Chitinophaga caseinilytica: one gene and its partner. The main gene of each other region encodes a partner of the protein of the gene in region 2 in a complex. Links are inferred from orthologs where the notes say so. Each region holds a gene or a part of one and is shown on either strand. Other genes may lie near its edges.

Region 1 (10,792 bases), 950 kb from region 2 along the record:
AATCTCGTGGAGTGGTACGATTGGTATGCCTATTCCGCCTTCGCGATTTACTTCGCGCCGGTCTTTTTTCCGTCGGATAATCCTACCGCGCAATTATTAAACACCGCCGCCATTTTTGCCGTGGGTTTTCTCATGCGCCCCCTCGGCGGATGGCTCTTCGGAACAATCGCCGATCGCCGTGGCCGGAAAACTGCGATGACTTTGTCGGTTTTATTGATGTCGCTCGGTTCCTTGCTCATCGCCTGCACACCCTCGTTTGCCAGCATCGGCGTAGCCGCGCCTGCGTTGCTTTTGCTGGCGCGCCTCATGCAGGGGCTCAGCGTGGGCGGCGAGTACGGCACTTCTGCAACGTACCTCAGTGAAGTGGCGGACTCCTCGCGCAGGGGTTTCTTTTCCAGCTTTCAATATGTAACGCTTATCGGTGGCCAAATCCTCGCGCTCGGCGTACAGATGCTCCTGCAGCGGGTTTTCCTCACCCCGGAACAATTGGCGGAATGGGGATGGCGCATCCCTTTCATCATCGGCGCTGCATTGGCCATCACGGCGTTGTATCTCCGCCGGAACATGCACGAATCCGTAGACCTCAACACGAAAAAGAAAGAGCGCGGCTCCGTGAAAGCACTTTTCCGCGATCATCCCCGCGCGGTGCTCACGGTTGTGGGATTGACGATGGGAGGGACGCTCGCGTTTTACACCTATACCACCTACATGCAAAAGTTTCTCGTCAACACCGTGAAACTGTCTAAAGAAGAATCCACACTTATCTCGTTTTTCCTCGTGCTGATCTTCGCCTGCATCCAGCCGCTGTTCGGTAAACTGTCCGACAAAATCGGGCGAAAGCCTTTACTGATCGGCTTCGGCGTGCTCGGAACCCTTTTAACCGTTCCGTTGCTAACGGCCATCAGCCATGCCGGTTCCGTTTGGAGCGCTTTCTTTCTGATTCTCGCCGCACTCGTGATCGTAAGCGGCTACACGTCTATCAACGCCGTCGTAAAAGCGGAAATGTTCCCGGCGGAAGTAAGAGCCCTCGGCGTGGGATTCCCATATGCGTTAACGGTGGCCCTTTTCGGCGGAACGGCCGAAACGATTGCGTTCAAACTCAAAGAGATCGGCCATGAATCGTGGTATTACTGGTACGTGACGATTTGCATTTTCATTTCGCTGCTCGTGTACGTTTTCTCGCGCGACAGCCGCAAGGGTTCCTACATGGACCGCGAGCAACTATAAACGGGCGGGTGACGGACGCCCCGTGATTTTTAATTATTTTTGCCATTATGTACCTCACCATCAAGGCGCTTCATATCATTTTCATCGTGACCTGGTTCGCCGGGATGTTTTACATCGTGCGGCTGTTCGTGTATTTCACGGAAGCGCAGGAGATGGAAGAGCCCCGTCGCAGCATCCTCCAGGATCAATATCGGATCATGATGAAAAGGTTGTGGTTCGGGATCACCTGGCCGTCGGCCGTGCTGACGTTGATTTTTGGGCCATGGATGGTATTTCTGCTGGGTAGCATCCCGGTTTGGCTGTGGATAAAACTGGCATTCGTGCTCGGCCTGTATTTTTATTTCTTTTTCCTTCATGGTATTTACAAAGACCTCCAGGCCGGGGTCATCAAACGCAGTTCCACGCAACTCCGCGTCTGGAACGAAGTAGCCACGATCTTCCTGGTAGCGATCGTTTTCCTGGTAGTCCTGAAAAGTTTTCTGAGTACGGTTTGGGCCCTGGCCGGACTTGCCCTTTTTACCGCCGCGCTGATGATGGCGATCAAGGTGTACAAAAACATCCGCGAGAAGAAAAAATAATCCGCTTTTACTTTTTACCCAATGTGAGCTGCAGGCTGACGCCGGCGGAATACAACTTCACTTTTCCTTCCCCAACGCCACCGGCCGGAATTTTCACGTACGGTTGCAAGCCCCAGTTCAACCGGCCTTTCGTGTTTTTCTCCCAACCGGCGCTGAGGTTGATGACGGAAAACCAGTGTTGGTTTTGGTTGCTGTACACGCGGGTCCGTTTGGGATAGTTGGTATAGTAATAATCATACTTTTCGCGCAGCATGAAATAGGTGGATACGCCCGCGCTCACGTTCCATCTGCCAGACGGGCGTTCTGCAAAAACGTAATGCAGATTGAGCGGTACGTCGATCACGTCACAATCCGCATCGATGTCTGTGTAATATGCGGGGCCGGTAACTTTGTATTCGTCGGGCGAAGCGCCGTAGATTTTTTTCGTGTAGGCGGCGCCGGTACTAACATACCAACGGTTATTCACATGATACCTGAGCAGGAGGCCGCCGGTGAACCCGATCTTGGTGCCAACGAAAGATCCGGTGGCGTTTACGTCTGGTCCGAGGAAGATGCCTCCTTCGAAACCCTTTCTCCGCGGGGCTTTCCTGGGATCGGGATTAGATTGTGCCGAGTCTGTTTTCGTTTCGGAGGAAGGATTATTCAATCCAGGCGTTTGTGTAATTCCTGCGCCTTTATCCACATCCGTTTTTTTGTCGGCCTGATTTTGCGTAGGAAGGATCGGCGGCGCCGGCTTATTCACATCCGAATTGGTATCGTTCGATTTTTGATCGATAATTTTCGTTGATCCGGTCAACTTATTCACATCCGGATTTTCCGTTCCATTGTTTTGAGGGTTATTAGCGGAAGGAGCCGTTGAATTATTCACACCGGTGTTTCCTTTTTTAGCCATCAATGATGAACCGGTCACTTTATCCACATCCGGAGTTTCGTTGTTCCGGTTTTGCGCGGTGATGTTTGCGGCGAAGTTGTTTTTTCCAATCCGGGATTTCTGGTTCTTATTTTTTGCCGAAGAGTAAGGGGAGGTGGAAGCCCCTTTATCCACATCATTCGAATTTTCTCCTTTTGAAATGAAATTGGCGGAAGGAGATGCGGACGATTTCGATGGATTATCCACATTCGATTTCCCATCATCCGCGGATGGAAGTTTTGCAGTTCCGGAAACGGGGGTATTATCCACTTTTCCGTTTTTTCCTTCCGGATTGGCCAATTGGTTTTCGGAAATAATATTGTTGTCGGAAGTTTCGCCGGTGTTTTCCACATTTTGCTGCGAGAAGAACCACCAGCCGCCGAGCCCCAGGATGAGCACAAGCCCGCTCAGCCACCACCAGATGGGGCGCCGGCGGTTAGGCTCGTCCAGCAGCTTTTCCATTCGTTCCCAGGCCATGGGCTCGAATGGAATTTCTGCGTCCTGCAGCTTTTTCCGGATGTTATGTTCAAACTGTTCGCTCATGACGGTTGGGCGGCACCGATAGATCCCGGGCCGGAAATATTCATAGATGTTATCGCTTCGATTTTTTCTTTGAGAATCCGCTTCGCCTTAAACAAATTGGATTTGGATGTCCCTTCCGAAATTCCGAGCATGTTAGAAATTTCCTGGTGCTGAAATCCTTCGAGCACATACAAATTGAAAACGGTCCGGTAAGCGGGAGGGAGGTGTTGTACCAATTGGAGAATTTCTTCGCAAGTCAATTTACTGATCGCATATTCGTCTGGCATTCCCAATTCATACACCTGTGTGATGTCTTCCGTAAAAACGATTTTCTTCCGGCTGCGCAAATGGTCGATAGCGGTGTTCGCCATGATTTTGCTCAACCAGCTTTTGAAAGGTCGGGACGTATCGTAAGAATCGATGTGGTGAAAAATTTTCAAGAAACCGTCGTTTAAAATTTCAATCGCCTCTTCTTTGTTATTCGCATATCGCAAACAGATAGCCATGGCATATCCAAAGAATTGCCGGTAAAGTGCTTCCTGACTGGAACGGTTCCAGTTCTTGCAGCCCGCTATGATTGCTGATATGTCCTGCACTGATTTTTTAAAATTCGGGTTTCCCGAAACCGCGGGAATACGGATGGCTAAAATTTTTTTCGGGCGTTACTACAGTATGTACGGTTTTCATTTCCCGAGGGTTGCCTCGATCCCAAAATTTCGTTGATTTTCCTTCCGCGTTTTCCTCAAAAATGCCCCATTCAAAGATAACCTACTTTTTAGCCTCGATTTTCGGTTTTTATCGTTTTTGATACCTAGCCCTCAGTAATGCCGAGATCATCGAAATTTGAAGGCGTTTTTAATTCATTGATTTTCAACTAATTGTGCTTTTTTGGAAGAAATGGCCATTTTCCACGTGGAACATAAAAAAGAGCGGCCGAAAAAATCGACCGCTCTTTTTTTCTTGGAAATATATTTTTCTACCGGCCCATGTAGACCATGAGAATTTGTACGTCGCTGGGATTGACGCCGCTGATCCGGCTCGCTTGACCGAGGGTCCGCGGTTTGATGCGCGAAAATTTCTGGCGCGCTTCGTTCGATAACGAAACGAGTTTGGAATAATCGAACGATTCCGGGATCATCAGGTCTTCGAGTTGACTCATTCTTTGTACCAGTTCATTTTCCTTTTCGATATACACGTCGTACTTCACCTGGATTTCTACCTGCTCGAGCACTTCCTTTGAATAGTTTTCGAGTGCTTTTTCCACTTTCGGCAAGTGCTGTTTCATGGAAAAAATGTCGATACCCGGGCGCAGCAAAATCTGGTGTGCGCGTTGTTTTTGGGTGAGGGGAGCGGAGCCGCTGGCTTGTAACCAGGCGTTCGCTTCTTCGGGCTCGAGCGGTAATTCTTTCAGGATGGATTTTATTTTTTCAACGCCTGCCAGTTTTTCGCGGGTGCGGGCCATGCGCTCGTCGGTCGCGAGACCGAGGGCGTGGCTGCGTTCGGTCAGGCGGAGGTCGGCGTTATCCTGGCGAAGGAGGGTCCTGAACTCCGCGCGCGAAGTAAACATGCGGTAGGGTTCGTCGGTCCCTTTGTTGATGAGGTCATCGATCAGTACGCCGATATATGCTTCGCTGCGTTTCAAAACGAGCGGCGCCTGTTCGGTAACTTTCAGGTGTGCGTTGATACCGGCCATCAAACCTTGACATGCGGCTTCTTCGTATCCGGTGGTTCCGTTGATCTGGCCGGCGAAAAACAGGTTGGCGACCTGTTTCGTTTCGAGGGAAAATTGCAGTTGGGTGGGTGGGAAGTAATCGTATTCGATCGCATACCCGGGCCGGAACATTCTTACATTTTCAAATCCGGCCACCATGCGCAGGGCTTTTAGCTGTACATCTTCGGGGAGGGAAGTTGAAAATCCGTTGACGTAGATTTCGACGGTGTTGAATCCTTCCGGTTCTACGAACAACTGGTGGCGTTCGCGTTCGGCGAAACGGTTGATTTTATCTTCGATGGAGGGACAGTAGCGCGGCCCGATTCCCTGGATTCTTCCCTGGAACATGGGTGAGCGATCGAATCCGGTCTTCAGAATTTCGTGTACATTTTCCGAAGTGTAGGTGATCCAGCAGGAGCGTTGTTGTTCCGGGCGGATCTTTTCAACGTCCATATAGCTAAAGCCAACGATTTCTTCGTCGCCTTTTTGTTCTTCCATTTTGGAGTAATCGAGGGATCGGCCGTCGATACGGGGAGGTGTCCCGGTTTTGAGGCGGTCGCTTTCGAACCCGAGGGATACCAATTGTTCGGTGATTCCAGTGGCTGCTTTTTCTGCTACGCGGCCGCCGCCGAACTGTTTATCGCCGATATGGATGACGCCGTTGAGAAATGTGCCGTTGGTGAGAACGACTGCTTTGGCGGATATTTCGTGACCGAGGCCGGTGATTACACCTTGGCAGACACCGTTTTTAATGATGAGTGCTTTCACCATATCCTGGTAGAAATCTACGTTGGGGGTATTTTCCAGGGCTTCGCGCCATTTAGCGGCGAAGAGCATGCGGTCGTTTTGTGTGCGGGGGCTCCACATGGCGGGGCCTTTGCTACGGTTGAGCATGCGGAACTGGATCATGGACTGGTCGGTCACGATGCCGGAGTAGCCTCCGAGGGCATCAATCTCACGAACGATCTGGCCTTTGGCGATGCCACCCATGGCGGGGTTGCAGCTCATTTGCGCGATCGTCTGCATATTCATGGTAACGAGGAGGACCCGGGAACCCATATTGGCGGCGGCAGCAGCGGCTTCACAGCCTGCGTGTCCGGCACCAACTACAATAACATCGTAAACAGGGAACATATTTGAATTTTGAAAGTGCAAAGTTAAGTCAAAAGATTGATGGACAGGGTAGAAGTTGGGGGATGGGGTGGGATATGGTCTTTGTCTGACTTTCGATTAGGACGGAGGATTTCTTTGGTGGGGTGCGAGAATTGCTTGCCTGGTTTCTGGTGTTGGAGGTGGTTATATAGATTGTAACGGAGTTGGGGGCCAAATAGGAAATACTCGCTTACGTTCTTTAATTGAAACGGATGCGAATTCGCAGCGGTGCTTATTAGATTCTACTTTGGGCGTTGTCTTTGATTCCAGGCTCCAAAATTTCCTGGAAAGCATTGAGCTTTTGGGGATAGATTAACCTGGCAGAGAATTGTAAAATCAACTTCCCCCGAGTGTCGCTTCCAACCTAAAAAGACAACGCCTAACCTCAGAAAATACGTTCGTTGGGGAAGAGCTCCAGGGATTTTTGGGGTGTAGAATATCTGTAAGAGGTAGTTGCCAATGTAGATAACGGCCGGAAAACATGGGATTAGTTTGGGGAAGTGGGCACACTGAATCCTGTTGCAACTCTCCGAGAGGTGATGAAATTGAACCACCTTACCGGTAAATGGAGGAGACTCCTTGCAAGTGGGGGAACATAGTTCCTTTGTTTCTGTTCTCCGAGGGGGAGGAAACTAAATCCCATACAGGAAAAAGGGAGTAAGTTCTTTGGAAGAGGGGACATAGTTTCATTGCTTCAGCTCTCCGGAGGGGGAGGAAATTAAATCCTTTTAGAAGAAATAGAGAGTAAAACCTTTAGAAGTGGGCACGGGTTCTTATGCTTCGGCTCTCCAAGGCGCGAGGAAACTTAATCCCTTTAGGGAAAATAGAGAGTAGGCTCTTTGGAAGAGGGGAACATAGTTCCTATGTTTCTGCTCTCGGGGGTGAGAGAACTAACTTCCTTAGAGGGAAAAGGGAAGAAACTCTTTGAATGCGGGGACATTGTTCCTTTGTTGAGCTCTCCGAGGGGTAAGGAAACTATTTCCTTTGATGGAAAAGGGAAGAAACTCTTTGGAAGTGGGGACATGATTCCTTTGTTTCTGCTCTCCGAGGAGCGAGGAAACTAAATCCCTTAGAGGGAAAGGGAGGAAACCCTTTGGATGTGAAGGGAAATAATTCCTCTGTTTCTTCTCTCCGGGGGTGAGGAAACTAACTTCCTTTGAGGAAAAGGGATTTAACTCATTGGAATGAGGGTCATAGTTTCTTTGTTTCTCCTCTCCGAGGAGTAAGATATGTGGGGATAGGAGCTTTGTTTTGGCCACATCGAACCATAGATTATTATTGGTTTTTAGAGGAAGAGGGCGAAACTTCTAAGTATTGGCGGGTGTAGGAACCATATTAAGTCGCAATTGGGAATAAATCGCGAAGCTATTCATGAAGGAACACCGGGAATGAACGAAAAGCATCTGGAAGAGGGGGTATTGAAACATGAATAAGGTATCCTTGAGGCCCTTTGAATACACAGTAATTGGAAATGAAACTTAAGAACCTCTATCCCTAAAGCTCCTTGTCTAAGTGATATTTCCAGAAAGTGGCGATTTATTGGCAAGAACGCTGGGATGTGGAGGGATAATTACTCATTACTAATGGGCCAAAAGAGAAAACTTAAGCCTGCAGAATTATCCATAAGGAAGGGATGCTGTGTTGGGAAGGAACTACTTTACCAGCATACTAGATGAATAAACCCAAATCCCTCGGCACGAAAATGCCTCAAACACGTAGAAAGCCCTCGGAAGTGGGGCAAGCAAGAAAGAAAAGCAAAAAAAGACCCTATTTGCCCCTGATTAAGAAAAAGCAAACTCCTTTCACAGTAGAAAGTTGGGTACCAAGTAACATTGGTTGGCATCCTTCGAAAGCCTCAGTATAATGAAACCCCATTCCCCCGACTTATCTCAACCTGGGACAGCCCTCTTCATACGCCCCCGGTAAACCTTCCCCTGCTGCGTCCTCCTAATCCACCGAGAAACTACTTTCCCAGGGAACGTCCTTGTTAACTCAGAATACTAAAGCAACACCCACGAAAACCCATACGCTAAATCCCAAAATCTATCCTCGAGTGCCTCAGTCCAGCCAAAAGCAACTGTTTAACCTAGATATTGATGCATTTACGCTCTATGTTCCACGTGGAACATGGGGTTATGCCTACCTCAAGGCGTCGATCACTTCAAATTTAAAAGGGAAGGAAGCATTCCGGCTTCTAAAAGAGCAAAACCAATCATGTTCCACGTGGAACATGCAAGTCTTTAATAAAAAACACATACCTGGTCGGGGAGACACCCTATCAATAAGGCATTAATTGGTTCAAAGTATGCGAACTGGATATCCTAACTGCACGAGATGAGTTAAATGAGCTATGAACAGGAAGGATTTCACCAAATAATACAGCTCAGCACTGCTACCATCCCAATAACGCATATGTACATGATGAAAATGGCGGCCTCAGCAGCAAAGATCCACCTGCAAACTAACCAAGAGATCAAAAATAGTCCGCCTTGTCAACCAACTACAGAAACAAACAACCATTAGAATAAAAGAGGGGGAGAAAACATGTCTCTGAGGGTCCTGAAGAAAGGCAAAAAGGGCTAAAACAGCAAATCATTGCAAGTAGGCAAGTTTTACACCCCAATACCATCTTAATAAATCCTTATACCCATAGAAATAGCACGGGTAGCTTTTAAATGGTACCTCTAAGGGCGCAGTCCCGGGAATATTCAATCAAGAATGTTTAAAAAATGGGCATTAATCAACCAATACCACAATCATAACTTCCGGATAGTACCCAATTATCAGAAAATCAATAAGATCTACCTTGCATTCGTGGCTTTGAACTGCAAATCCTACAATGTTCCACGTGGAACATCTAAAACATGGTATTTTCCAGTCTAATCTACCCTGATAAACCACTATCTGCATCACTAGAGGCGGTAAAATCAGTTAATCAAAGCACACAGACCTTCCCGGCGATGCTAATCAGTATCCCATATGCAATACACCTTAATTCACCCGTTTGAAAATGCCGAAACAGCTGGGATTCATAACTGCAATCCATATGTTATGCTCGAAATTGAATTCAAAACTACCTGTACACGGGCATAACCATCTAAAGCGACAAAAGACTGAGAATGTTCCACGTGGAACATCCAACTTAGCTTCATTATACCACCAATTCTAGCATGTTAGCCATTATTGAACATTATTGAACAACTGTATGGTCTCTTCATCCATCTAAAGGCAGGGTTCAATTGGGGAAACATTGGGTTTCCCCAGGAACAACCCTATTCTTTCCCATTTTTCCTGGATACGGAGGAAAAAACTATCTTCCATTATAACATACAAGGTACAGTAGGGCAGAAGAGGCTCTTTCTTTTACCAAACCATCAAATAAAGCCAACTAGAAATACGGTTTTCCCTTTATTCTATGTCAAAAGGCTGTATTGTGCCTCAGCTTTGCTACATTTTCATGGGAAATCCCCCTAAATAGGAACCGTTCCGCCCTTTTTGGAACGCCAGTCTACCGATTCGCTCATTGCAATGGGGGCGGTGCGATTCCTACCCATAGTGAAATGCCTTTCACCCGCAACACCGCCGGCGGTAAGTTGGCACTTCCGCTCATATCTCGTTGCTCGGAGGTTATTAGTGACTTGGAGGGGCCGGCCTGCTATCCTCCAACCATAATTCAAAGAAAATTAGGCCTCCGCTAGCGACGAATACACTTGAACCCAACGGCAATTAGCCCAAAGTTGATATTCTCCAGTAGGTATCAGATATAAGGTTGTTCTGAAACCATTCACCTGTATAACACCGTTTCAGGTACACCTGGCTAAGAAATCAAATGGAAAACGCTCGATCAACCATCCGTAATCAGAATAAAGAAGCCTGAATGCAGCGGGTTTCTTCTTCAACGAACTATAAACCCTCCATACTAGGATTTTATCCTGCTGGATAGCGCTATAACAACCCCTTATGAAACGAGCCTCCCACCTTAAAAGCCGGGGGTACAATTGAAACCAGTGCCAGAGAACTCCCTTAACATACCAAACACAATTTCCATCGTAAATAGCAACTGAAACACATAAGAGTAGGGCAGGGGTCACATCAAACATTCAAATAGCAGGGTCGGAATCACATCCTCAGGCTGAAAAATCAACTAAACACAAGAGTCGCAGCCGAATTAAATGAAATCAAACAACAATAAAAGAGGAAACCTTCGCTTTCTCAAGCATTAAGAATTGAATATGTAGAAAGTGAGGCTCCCCCGCACAACATATAGAACGCAAATTCATAGTCGATCCTCCAACCATCCCGCATAAAAAAAGCTCCCAATTGGGAGCTACATACTTACAAACTGGATGTTCCACGTGGAACATAACAGCCATGTCAGGACTCAAAGTACAGTTTCAGGTTCTCATCCTCCTTTTCCCGCATCATCGCTTCCTCTTTCCTGGATTTATCCCGGTAACCACATAAATGCAATGCCCCATGGAAAATGACGCGGTGCAGCTCATAATTCTCCGATACCTTGAACTTCGCTGCATTCTCACGTACCCTGTCTATAGAAATGTAGATTTCCCCCTCCGTAACATCCGGGTTCTCCGAAAGCTCAAAAGTGACAATATCTGTATAAGTATCGTGCTGCAGAAACTCCTGGTTGATCGTTAACAGGTAATCGTCCGAACAAAAGACATAATGCAGGTT
Region 2 (10,852 bases):
AAGGAGAACGCGGAACCCCAGCAATGCGGAGCCATTTCTACCTGGTGTGCACAGGCAAGATGCCCTGCCCGCATGGCTTCCGATATGCCGCCGATGATGGCCGCATCCGGCTGGATCACGTCCACCGCCCTGAGCTGTAAAAGTTCGTGTATGTCGAAACTGGTGAATTCGCTTTCGCCGGCCGCGATGGGAATGCAGGTGGCTGCCCTTACCTCTGCGGTGCCGGGCTTGTTGTCCGGACTGATCGGCTCTTCGAACCAATAAATATTACTGTCTTCCACGCCGCGGCAAAACTGTTTGGCTTCCGGCACGCTGAATGTGCCGTGTGCGTCTACCATCAATTTTACGTCCGGTTCGAGAACCGCCCGCGCGGCTTTCACCCGGTCGATGCTTTTCTGCACGCTATCGTCCATCACCCCAACCCGCATTTTCACACCTCTGAAACCCTTATCCACATAGCCTTTTACCTGTGCGCCGATGTTATTGACATCCGCCCATCCGCCGCTTGCGTAGGCGGGCATATGGTCGCGGCAGGCGCCGCCGAGGAGGTCGAGCACGGGCACGTTGAGCATTTTGCCTTTCAGGTCCCACAGGGCCGTATCGATCCCGCTCATGGCGGAGATGGTGAGGCCGCGCCGGCCGAGGATGGGGAACTTCCGGCCTCTCGACAGCGCGTAATGATCGCGGGTGCCGTTGTACATTTCTTCCCACAGGCGGGTGATGTTGCTGACGGATTTACCTACCAGCAAGGGTTTCAGTTCGTTTTCGATACAGTTGACGATGGATGCACATACGCCAGACGAACCTACTGCGGCTTTCGCTTCACCGAAGCCCTGCAGCCCGCTGTCTGTCGTAATTACGACCAAAGTCATATCAAAATTCGTCAGCAAGCCATAATCCGAGGCGTGCTGTTTTTCTTTCGGGATGGGGCAGCGTAACCAAAACGCTTCTACGTTCGAGATTTTCATTTACTGAAGTTGACCGCTTTTAAATAAGTTTAGATAAGGTATTGTAGGATTCACGGGTGAGCATGGAATAAAATTCCTCCGTAACGGAAGAGCTGCCATGGTCTACCAGGAATTTTTCCTGTTCGGGCGAAAGGTTTTCCGGCGCTTCGTCGATCGAGCCGGGATAAGGATTGGCCGGCGTCCGGTCGAGCGGGGCGCAGAATTCTACGGATAGTACTTTGTCGTAGCTGACTTCGCGGAGGGTGTCCACGATCTTTTTCCAGTCGAGGTTCCCCATGCCCGGGGCCATCCGGTTATTGTCGGCCACATGGAAACCGGCCAGTTTGCTGCCGGCCCTGCGGATGGCGGCAAACATATCCGTTTCTTCGATGTTCATGTGGAAGGTGTCGAGGCACACGCCACAATTGGGCCCTACGGCGGCGGCGAGCGCCAGCGCCTGGTCGGCCCGGTTGATGAAATACGTTTCGAACCGGTTGATGGGCTCTATACCCAGCACGATCCCGGCGGCTTCACTGTAGGCGTAAATTTCCTTCATGGCGTCTACGGCCCATTGCCATTCTTCCTCCGGGCGGCCGTCGGGCACGAGCTTTCCAACGGTACCGGGGACTACGGACACCATATGTCCATCCAATTCCTTCACCATTTTCACCACATCCTTTACGTATTGAACGGATGCGGCGCGCTGTGCTTCGTTCCGGGCGAGCAGGTTCCGTTCTCCCAGCATGAGGGTAACGGATCCCCAGCATTTGACGCCGTGCTCCTTCAAAGTTTTCCGTACTTCAGCGGTGTCGTATTGTTCCGGGCTACCGGCAATTTCGAACCGGGTGTACCCTTGTGCGGCAATTCTCCGTATCGTGGTTGTGACTGTCTCGGAGCGCATCCAATTGTGTATCGCGAGTTCCATATCGGGCTGTATATAAAGTGAAATTGATGATCAGGTCGGTATGCAAGGTAGACTTCCTCTCGTGAAGCTGATGTTACAAACTTATTCAGGTTACCGTTGAAATAAAAGTACACCATTTGCCGATTTTCAATACTATATTTACCTAAATCCGATTTCCAGCCGCCGGAAAACAATTATTGTACTAAAATTGGCCGCATGAAAGTTTCTTACCGACATATATCCACCTCGGAGGATGCCAGTTTTGCCATCAAGGAATTCTGCCAGCCGCACTTCACCAACACCTTCCATTTCCATCGGGGATATGAAGTGACGCTGATCGTGAAAAGCGCGGGACAGGTATATGTGGGCAATAAAGTGGTGAATTATGATGAGGGGGAGATATTTATGTTCGGGCCGGGGCTGGTGCATTGTTTTTCCAACGACAACCTTTCCGTCGGGAAAAATGAAAACGTGCATGCGGTAGTGGTGCAGTTTGAAGCGGATTTCATGGGGAAGGATTTTTTCGACACGCTCGAACTGAGGAATATCAAGACGCTCCTGCAACGGTCCGCTTACGGCATCAAGTTCGGCAACAATCATGCATCTCTCCACCAATTGTTTTTCCAGTTCCAGCCCAACCAGCAGATGAAAAACCTCATCGTGCTGCTGCAGATCCTGGAAGAATTATGCCAGTTCAATAAGGAAGAAGGGTCCATCATTACCGACGACAGCCGCAAGATCCAATACAAGGAAAGCGACGCGGAGAAACTGTCGTCCATTTTCAACTATGTGCTCGAGAATTACCATCATGATGTAGACATCCGGACCGCGGCATCGCTCGCCTGTATGAACGAAGCGGCGTTTTGCCGGTTTTTCAAACGGAACACGCACAAAACTTTCTCACAGTTCGTCAATGAAATCAGGATCAGTCACGCTACGCGGCTGCTGATCGGGAAAGACGACAATATTACCGACATCTGTTATGCCTGCGGGTTCGACAATGTATCCTATTTCAACCGGCAGTTCAAGATCCACCAGGGCATTACGCCGCGGGAGTACCGGAAGGTGTTCGTTGTCAGCAATGCCGGGACGCCGTTGCTGCGGGTGGTGGATTGAAAAATGAACACCAAAGCGCAAGCGGGTGCCTGCACTTTGGTGTTGGATGAATTAATACTTCCTGTCTTTCCGGTGTTTGGAAACCTGTTTGGCGATCTTCCCGAATTGCTTGCCCATCCGCCGTTTATCCGCTTCGCTCGCCTGAAAATGGTTTTGTTCGCGTAGCAATTTCTGGTAGCTGCGATAAACGATCTCCGGCAGATCCCCGTTTTCCACGGCGTTTACAACGGCGCAACCGGGCTCGTGCTGATGGGTGCAATCCCCAAACCGGCATTGCGGCGCCAGTGCATCGATCATCGGGTGATGAATGCCTTCGTCGCCATCTTCCGAAGTAAGGCCAAATTCACGCATTCCCGGCACGTCGATGATCATGCTTCCGTTGGGAAGCTGCACCAGTTGCCGGGTGGTGGTGGTATGCTTCCCTTTGCTGTTGGCCGAGCTGGTGGCGCCGGTTTCCTGCAAATCGTGGCCCAGCAAACTGTTGACCAGCGTGCTTTTCCCAACGCCCGACGAGCCCAGGAGAATATAGGTGTGCCCAGGCAGCAGGTGATGGTTCGTCCACGCGCTTTGTTGCGCCTCGTCCAGTGCGCTGGTAAGGATGACCGGACAATCATATCCCAGTTCGGCTACTCGTAGCCGGTAATTTTCCGGATCGGGAACCAGGTCCGTTTTGTTGAGGACCACGATCGGCCGGATATAGCATTGCGCGATCTGCTGGAGGTATCGTTGCAGGCGCATGAGGTTAAAATCCCGGTCGAGCCCCTGAACGATCAGCGCAGCATCGACGTTTGCGGCGAGTACTTGCCGGGTACTTTGGGAACCCGGCATTTTCCGGCTGAGCTCGTTGATGCGGGGCAGGATGTCTATGATGATGCCTTCTTCGTCGTAGCGTTTTACGAGTACCCAATCGCCCGTTTTGGGGAGGGATTCGGGTTCGCGGCTGTTGATGAGGCTTCCGGCGAGGAGGGCATCGAGGTTACCTTCAGCGGTGATGAGGAGGTGTTTGAAACCCTGGATCGACAGGACTCTTGCTGCTTCGAGGTTTTGATGTGTGTTTGTTTCGAAATGATGCATGAAATGCGCATTCCATCCGTACGACTGTAATGTCGACATGATAATACAATTCTTGCCTTGCGGGCGCGGGAAAGCGCCGCAGAGCGGTTACAATAAATCATTTTAAGACGTCAAAACGCAGGTAAAAGGTGGTGCTTTTGGGGCCTGCGTCAGGCTGCAATGATCTGCGAGCGATTATATGTGGAGATGCGTGTCATAAAGTGCAAAGGTACGGATTTCTGGGGGGATTGGGATGGGATGGTGGATGGATGCAGCGAAGAAAGGGCCATTGGTTGTTAACCTGCGCCTTCTTACCCATGTTACGAACCGATTATATATAAAAAGGGGCGATTTCTTCCTCAATTGCTGATTTCCAGCCTATATCCTTTACCGCGTACCACTACGATGTTGATTTTGGGATCGGGTTCCAGTTTTTTCCTGAGTTTCGAGATGAACATATCCAGGCTGCGCCCCACAATTACGCCTTCATCTTCCCAAATCTCTTTTTGCAGCCGGCTTCTTTCGATGGTCTGGTTGGGCGACAATGCGAAAATGAGCAGTAGACGGGCTTCCGTGTCTGTCAGGTCGATGGTGTTTTTATGGATTACCAGTTGCCGTTCCTCCGTATTAAACGACACCGATCCAAAGGTTACAATGCCCGTATTTTGATGGGCAGGCCTGGCTTTTCGGGGTTTAAACGATCTAAAAAGTACGAATCCGGCAAATGCCAGTAATGTCAGGCTGCCTAAAAGATATCCCTTCCTGGCGGTAATTATGCCTGATGGTTTGAATCTGACGTTGATCATGTAGCATCTGCGGGGTTGTACTCTTCCTTTACAAGCTACGATGTCATTTTTTTTATTGTGGGAAATAGCGTATCCATAGGCTACGCTGGAGTCGCTGCAGTTCAGCACATTAACAATATAATCGCTGGCGAGGGGGGCTTGGCCCAGCAAACGCCGGGTAGTATTCACCAGCGAGTCTGGTTGAAAAGTAAGCTCATTCTCGAAGCGGATTTGGTATTCATTTTCGGCGATCTTTCTTACCGGAAGTATCCTGGATTTACTGTCGCCCGACTGTGTGAGGAGTTCATCCCCTATCTTCCGAAGCAAAACTTCCCTCCTGGCGATATCAAAACTGTCGCTGCCGGTCATTTGCAAAGTCAGATATATTACAAAAACAGTAACGAGTAATACAAAGATCCACAAGTACTTGCGTTTCCCGGAAAGCAAATTTCGGCTATCAGGCATACCCATTTACGATTTATTTACAAAGGTTACGCTTTTATTTACAATCCAAATTCCGCTAGTTGGAAGACGTCCGGTTAAATTAGCTGAATCAACTTTCTCAGGATATGAAAGTCGAAGAAACGCCTTCAACGGATCAGATTTACCTGGAAATCGATTTATGTTAATTAAACCAACAAAAATTATGAAAAAAATCATTTATGTACTGATCGTACCGCTGATTGTGGTAAGCGGACTCGTATTCGCGAATCGCGATATCAATAATGATAATCCTAAAAAATCTACCCCCAGGCCAATCTGTGCAGCTCAAATGGATGCCGAACGGAAAGCCTGGGAAGCTACCCCGGCGGGCATTCATTTTAAAATGTGGGAAGCATCTCCCGAAGGTCAAAAAGTGCTTTCCGGTGCCAGAAAAATAAGGCACCATATCAGCGACTCCACCAATATGGAGGGTGTAATAACCTCACTTTCCCTTCCTCCAGGCTCCCGGTTAGGCTTCGGGGTGATGGTCAGGATTAATGGCGATGATTACATTTTAACATTCTTCCAGCCGGAAGAATCTCAGCTTAAGCAATTGCAAAGCCTGAAGGTGGACGACAGGATAATTATCCGGAGCCATGCTGTTTCGTATGCGCCCAAGTATGCATATCCAATTGTTTCAGGCTACTATGTGGAACGGGATAGTAAGATGATTTTCAAGCATATTCCTCCCAAAGACGGTTGCTGAGTAGTTATTAGTCCCTCTGGAGGCATTGAAATGCAATGATCCGGAGGGACAACTTCCATCAAACAGCGTTACTGTTTTTGTATTCTTATTTCCCGATACAAAACTTCGAAAAAATATAATCCAACCGGTCCTCATTCGTCACTTCCCCCGCAATGTCTGCCAGGTAATGCAGGCATCGGCGAATATCCAGTGCGAGGAGATCCCCCGGCAGCCCGTTATCCATTCCTCCCTTCACATCCTTCAGCGAAGAAAGCACTTCCTGGAGCGCCGAGTAATGGCGAACGTTGGTAATAATGGTATTCTCCGTGTTGATGGAGCCACCCATTACCCTGTGCACCAGCTGGTCTTTCAGCTCCGTGATCTGGGAATGATCGCGGGCGGAAATGAAAATGATACCGGGAATGAAACTGAATTTGGCGCGCGCTTCTTCGGCACCCAGCACGTCGGATTTATTGCCGACCAACAGGTACGAAATCCCCTCGTGATCGAATTCCTTCACTTGTTCCAGCAAATCGTCCACCGTCAGTTCAGATACATCGAACAGGTATACCACTATGCCCGCTTCGCGCATCTTCTCGAGCGACTTCTGAACTCCGATGCTTTCGATGGCATCGTTGCTTTCCCGGATTCCCGCCGTATCGATGAGTCGGAACAGGATGCCGCCGATATTGAGCACTTCCTCGATGGTGTCGCGCGTGGTACCGGCGATGTCACTTACGATGGCGCGGTTTTCATTGAGCAGCGTGTTGAGCAGGGTGGATTTCCCGGCGTTCGGGCGCCCAATGATCGCCGTATTCACACCGTTTTTGATAACGTTCCCTACTTTGAACGAAGCAATCAGCCGAGAAACTTCCGAAACGGATTCGTTTACCAGTTCATACAGGGCGGTGCGGTCCGCGAATTCAACGTCTTCCTGGCTGAAATCGAGCTCGAGCTCTATGAGTGCGGAAAATTTAATGAGTTGTTCACGGAGGGCGTACAGCTCGCGCGAAAAGCCGCCGCGCATTTGCTGGAGCGCCGTTTGATGCGATGCGGCTGTGTTGCTGGCGATCAGGTCGGCTACGGATTCGGCCTGCGTGAGATCGAGTTTGCCGTTGAGGAACGCCCGCTGGGTGAACTCTCCCGGCCTCGCCAGCCGCGCGCCTTCAGCGATACAGGCTTCTACGATCTGCTGTTGGATGAAAGGCGAACCATGACAGGAAATCTCCACCACTTCTTCGCCGGTATAAGATTTCGGCGCGCGGTACAGCGAAACCACCACCTCATCCACCAGGCGCCCCTGGAAATGGAGCCCGCCGAAATGGAGGGTGTGGGTGGGTTGCGAAGCCAGGTCTTTCGAGGGGAACAGCCGGTCGGTGATGGCTACAGCGGCCTTGCCGCTCAGCCGGATCACGGCAATGGCGCCAACGCCCGGCGCGGTTGCGATGGCCACGATGGTGTCGTCGTGCCCGCCAAGTTTTCCTATCATGGCCCGAAATTAAAGAAAATCTCCGTGCCGGCGGGGCGGTGCGGCTGGCTGAAATAAAAAATCCCCCCGGTAAACCAGGGGGATTTAGTATGTACTACTAGCTTGAGACTAAATACTACTCTTGGAGGGTGAAGCGGATGGGCAGGTTGAACTGCACAGATACCTGGCGTCCGTTCTGCTTACCGGGTTTCCATTTCGGCATTTTCTTCACCACGCGGATGGCCTCTTCTTCGAGACCGCCGCCTTTGGCTTGCCCTACAGTTTTCACATCCTTGATGTTACCTTCCGAGTCTACCACGAATGATACGAACACGGTACCCTGGATGCCGTTTTCAGTGGCCAGGTGGGGGTAACGGATGTTGTTGCTGAGGAATTTGTTGAGCGCTTCGTCACCACCGGGGAAGGTCGGAGGTTGCTCCACGAAGGTGAAGATCTCCTCTTTCGGGGGCGGCGGGGGCGCGTCAACCACGCCTGTACCTTTGGAATCATTGATCAGACCCGGGTCGATACCGTTGGGATCGCCTTCTACGGTTTTGGTAGAAACGGCCTTGTCTTTGATGTCTTCCAGTTTTACCAGTTCTTCCTCAGCTTTCACCTCTTCGTCTTTCTTGATCACCGGAGGGGTGAACTGAACAGACGGCTTCACCGGCGGGGGCGGAGCGGGCGGCGGAGGGGGCGGGGGCGGAGTTTTCGGATCGTCCGGCAACTTCACGTCCTCCAGTTTAATATCCTCGATGACGGGCTTGGTGTTTTTGTCTGTATTGTCTGCTTTCAGGTTCAGATAGATGAAGTAAGAGCCGACAATCAGCAACGCCATGGCAGCCGTTCCCAGGATAGAGTTCCGAACGCGCTTATCGTACTTCTTGCGAAGCTCGTAAGCACCGTAGTTCTTGTTCCTGTCTTCGAACAGGATGTCAAGAAAGTCGGACTTGAGAATTTTAGCTGTATCCATTGTTACACGTTTATTGATGGATGCAAAAAATGATTGTTTTCCATACTACTGGATGCCGTTGCTGGCTTCAGTAGATTTGATCCATTGCTTGTCCTGGTCGCTGATATCCACCGTAGCATAACGCTGGATACGGTTGATGGCCATTTCATCCAATAAATCGACAAAGTTCTTGTACGTAGAGCCATCGTCAGCTTTGATGATGACAACCACGTCTTCAGGCTCTCCCTTGCTGTTCCGCAGGCGGGCCACTTCGTCACGTTTTTTGATGATGACGTCGCGGATGCCGTTGGTGTTGGCGAAGGTGGTTGCTTTGAAGAAGTCCGGGTTGCTGGAGGCATTCGGATCCTGTGCCAACCCTTCGTAGTAGTAAACCTGGTCTTTTTTACCCAACAGGATGGTAAGAGCGGTGGATTCTTTCACCTTGTTCTGCTCTTCCTGCTTCTCCGTGTCTTTGGGCATGATCAGGTCCATGGTCTTGGGCTTAGACATGGTCGTGGTAAGCATGAAGAAGGTGATCAGGAGAAACCCGAGATCCACCATCGGAGTCATGTCCACACGGGTAGAAAGTTTTTTCCCCTTCTTGACGCCGTGTTTCTTCTTACCACCACCAGAACTACTGGTATCCATTTCAGCCATGGTAGCAATATTTTTTAGTGATGTAAAGTTGTTTACTGTACCAGGAAGCTTAGTGGGCTTTATCCTGATTTTGCTCTTCGTACAGCGCAGCCGCGGAGCCTGCCGGTTTGGCCTCAAGGTTGGTCACCAGGTTCAGTTTCTGGATTTTCTTTTCCTTGAAGGTGTCCAGCACCCGTTTGATCACGGGGTAGGGCGTCTCGTTGTCGGCCTTGATGCAATACTTCAGCTTGTTGTTGTTCCCTTGCGCAGCACGGGCATACTCGATCCAGATCGCCAGCTCGTTGTTGGTGGAATCCATGGGGATGCCTTTCTCAACATTACCGTGCTTGCGCTGGTCGGCCGTGAGGTTCAATACCTGTTTCAGGTTTTTGAAATCCGTACCTACGCTGGAGCCGATCATGAAGTTCCGGATATCTTTCTCGTCCAAGCCAAGCTTGAAGTTGGTATTCAGATCTTCGATGAGTTGTCTTCTCTTGGGCTGACCGTCCATGCTGAAAAACACTCTTCCGTCTTTGTCCACTGTCAGCAGGATCACGTCCGCGTCCGGCAGCAGCTGGGTGTTGATGGAGGAGGGAGTCACCACCGCAACCGGTTCGTCCGGCTTAAATTTGGTGGCGAGCATGAAGAAGGTCAGCAGCAGGAAAGCCACGTCGCACATCGCAGTCATGTCGATGAGGGTGCTTTTCCTTGGCATTTTTACCTTTGGCATCTTACACTCCTTTTGTTTGGTTCACTTAATTAGATTCAGTTCGCGGTAAATTCCACAATAATTTACGAAATTATTTGTGGTTGGCAGCGAAAGACTGTGTCAAAGTAAAGCCAGATTCGTCGATAGCGTAGGTGATGCTGTCGATATTGGTAGTGAAGTAGTTATACATGATGATCGCGATAGCGGAGGTACCGATACCCAGGGCCGTGTTAATGAGGGCCTCAGAGATACCAAGTGCCAGTGCGGAGGAGTCAGGAGCACCGCTGGAAGACATTGCGGAGAACGCCTTGATCATCCCGAGTACGGTACCGAACAGACCCAGCAGGGTAGCTACGGAAGCGATAGTGGACAGGAACACGAGGTTCTTTTCCATCATCGGCAGTTCCAGCGCGGTAGTTTCTTCGATTTCGTTTTTGATGGTCAGGATCTTCTGATCTGTGTCCAGCTCAGTGTTGCTGATCATTTCCTTGTACTTTTTCAGACCGGCTTTCAGCACGTTGCCTACGGAACCTTTCTGTTTGTCGCACTCAGCCAGTGCAGCGTCCACATTCTTGTTAGCCAGGTGATACTGAACTTTACGAACCAGTTCGGAACCGCTGAATTTGCCCTTTGCTTTAGCCAGGTACAGGAAACGCTCGATTACGAAAGTTACGCAGATCAACAGGGTAGAGATCAGGATGGGAACGATGGCGCCACCTTTGTGCACGGTACCAAACCATTTGCCAATACCAGATTCTACGGGATGGTTGTCAGGATTGCCACCCTGGAAGTTGGCAGGATTACCTAATACGAAAATGTAAAAGATGTAACCGATGGCGATACAGATGGGTACAGCCAGGATCGCAAATAAATTGGACGATTTTTTGGCTTGATGAGAAGTCGTTTTGGCAGCAGCTGCAGTCACAGTTGTTTTAGTCTCAGCCATGTTGATTGAATTTTAGTGTTAAAAATTAAACTGTTTGTTTGTTAGTAATTAAAAAGTTCAGATCGCAATTTCAATATTCACACGGGTAACCCGCTTATAATCAGTGATTCGCAAAGTTATAAGCCTTCCTCAAAAAAACAAGTGTCACCCAAAAAATTTAACCATACT

Evidence for each region.
Region 1: the proteins of mnmE (region 2) and mnmG are in contact, whole or in part, in a solved structure (PDB 9HIP), measured with the Escherichia coli proteins. The link is inferred for Chitinophaga caseinilytica from one-to-one orthologs.

What each region holds. Positions count from the first base shown.
Region 1 is NZ_CP150096.1:1,057,302-1,068,093, reverse strand. The notes cover bases 3,649-6,536. They hold mnmG (tRNA uridine-5-carboxymethylaminomethyl(34) synthesis enzyme MnmG), read right to left. Parts: upstream 6,083-6,536; coding sequence 4,214-6,082; downstream 3,649-4,213. Other genes in these bases: WJU22_RS04525 (RNA polymerase sigma factor), read right to left, coding at 3,649-3,833. In the rest of the region: WJU22_RS04540 (MFS transporter), read left to right, coding at 1-1,227; WJU22_RS04535 (CopD family protein), read left to right, coding at 1,275-1,805; WJU22_RS04530 (outer membrane beta-barrel protein), read right to left, coding at 1,813-3,258; more of WJU22_RS04525, read right to left, coding at 3,255-3,648; rRNA maturation RNase YbeY, read right to left, coding at 10,475-10,792. UniProt on the Escherichia coli protein: NAD-binding protein involved in the addition of a carboxymethylaminomethyl (cmnm) group at the wobble position (U34) of certain tRNAs, forming tRNA-cmnm(5)s(2)U34.
Region 2 is NZ_CP150096.1:2,010,853-2,021,704, reverse strand. Bases 5,272-8,219 are described here. They hold mnmE (tRNA uridine-5-carboxymethylaminomethyl(34) synthesis GTPase MnmE), read right to left. Parts: upstream 7,463-8,219; coding sequence 6,080-7,462; downstream 5,272-6,079. Other genes in these bases: WJU22_RS08655 (TonB family protein), read right to left, coding at 7,578-8,219; WJU22_RS08665 (hypothetical protein), read left to right, coding at 5,452-5,994. Also shown: WJU22_RS08690 (mandelate racemase/muconate lactonizing enzyme family protein), read right to left, coding at 1-968; WJU22_RS08685 (sugar phosphate isomerase/epimerase), read right to left, coding at 988-1,872; WJU22_RS08680 (AraC family transcriptional regulator), read left to right, coding at 2,068-2,967; rsgA (ribosome small subunit-dependent GTPase A), read right to left, coding at 3,019-4,080; WJU22_RS08670 (winged helix-turn-helix domain-containing protein), read right to left, coding at 4,380-5,270; more of WJU22_RS08655, read right to left, coding at 8,220-8,414; WJU22_RS08650 (biopolymer transporter ExbD), read right to left, coding at 8,460-8,963; WJU22_RS08645 (biopolymer transporter ExbD), read right to left, coding at 9,100-9,744; WJU22_RS08640 (MotA/TolQ/ExbB proton channel family protein), read right to left, coding at 9,830-10,663. UniProt on the Escherichia coli protein: Exhibits a very high intrinsic GTPase hydrolysis rate. Involved in the addition of a carboxymethylaminomethyl (cmnm) group at the wobble position (U34) of certain tRNAs, forming tRNA-cmnm(5)s(2)U34.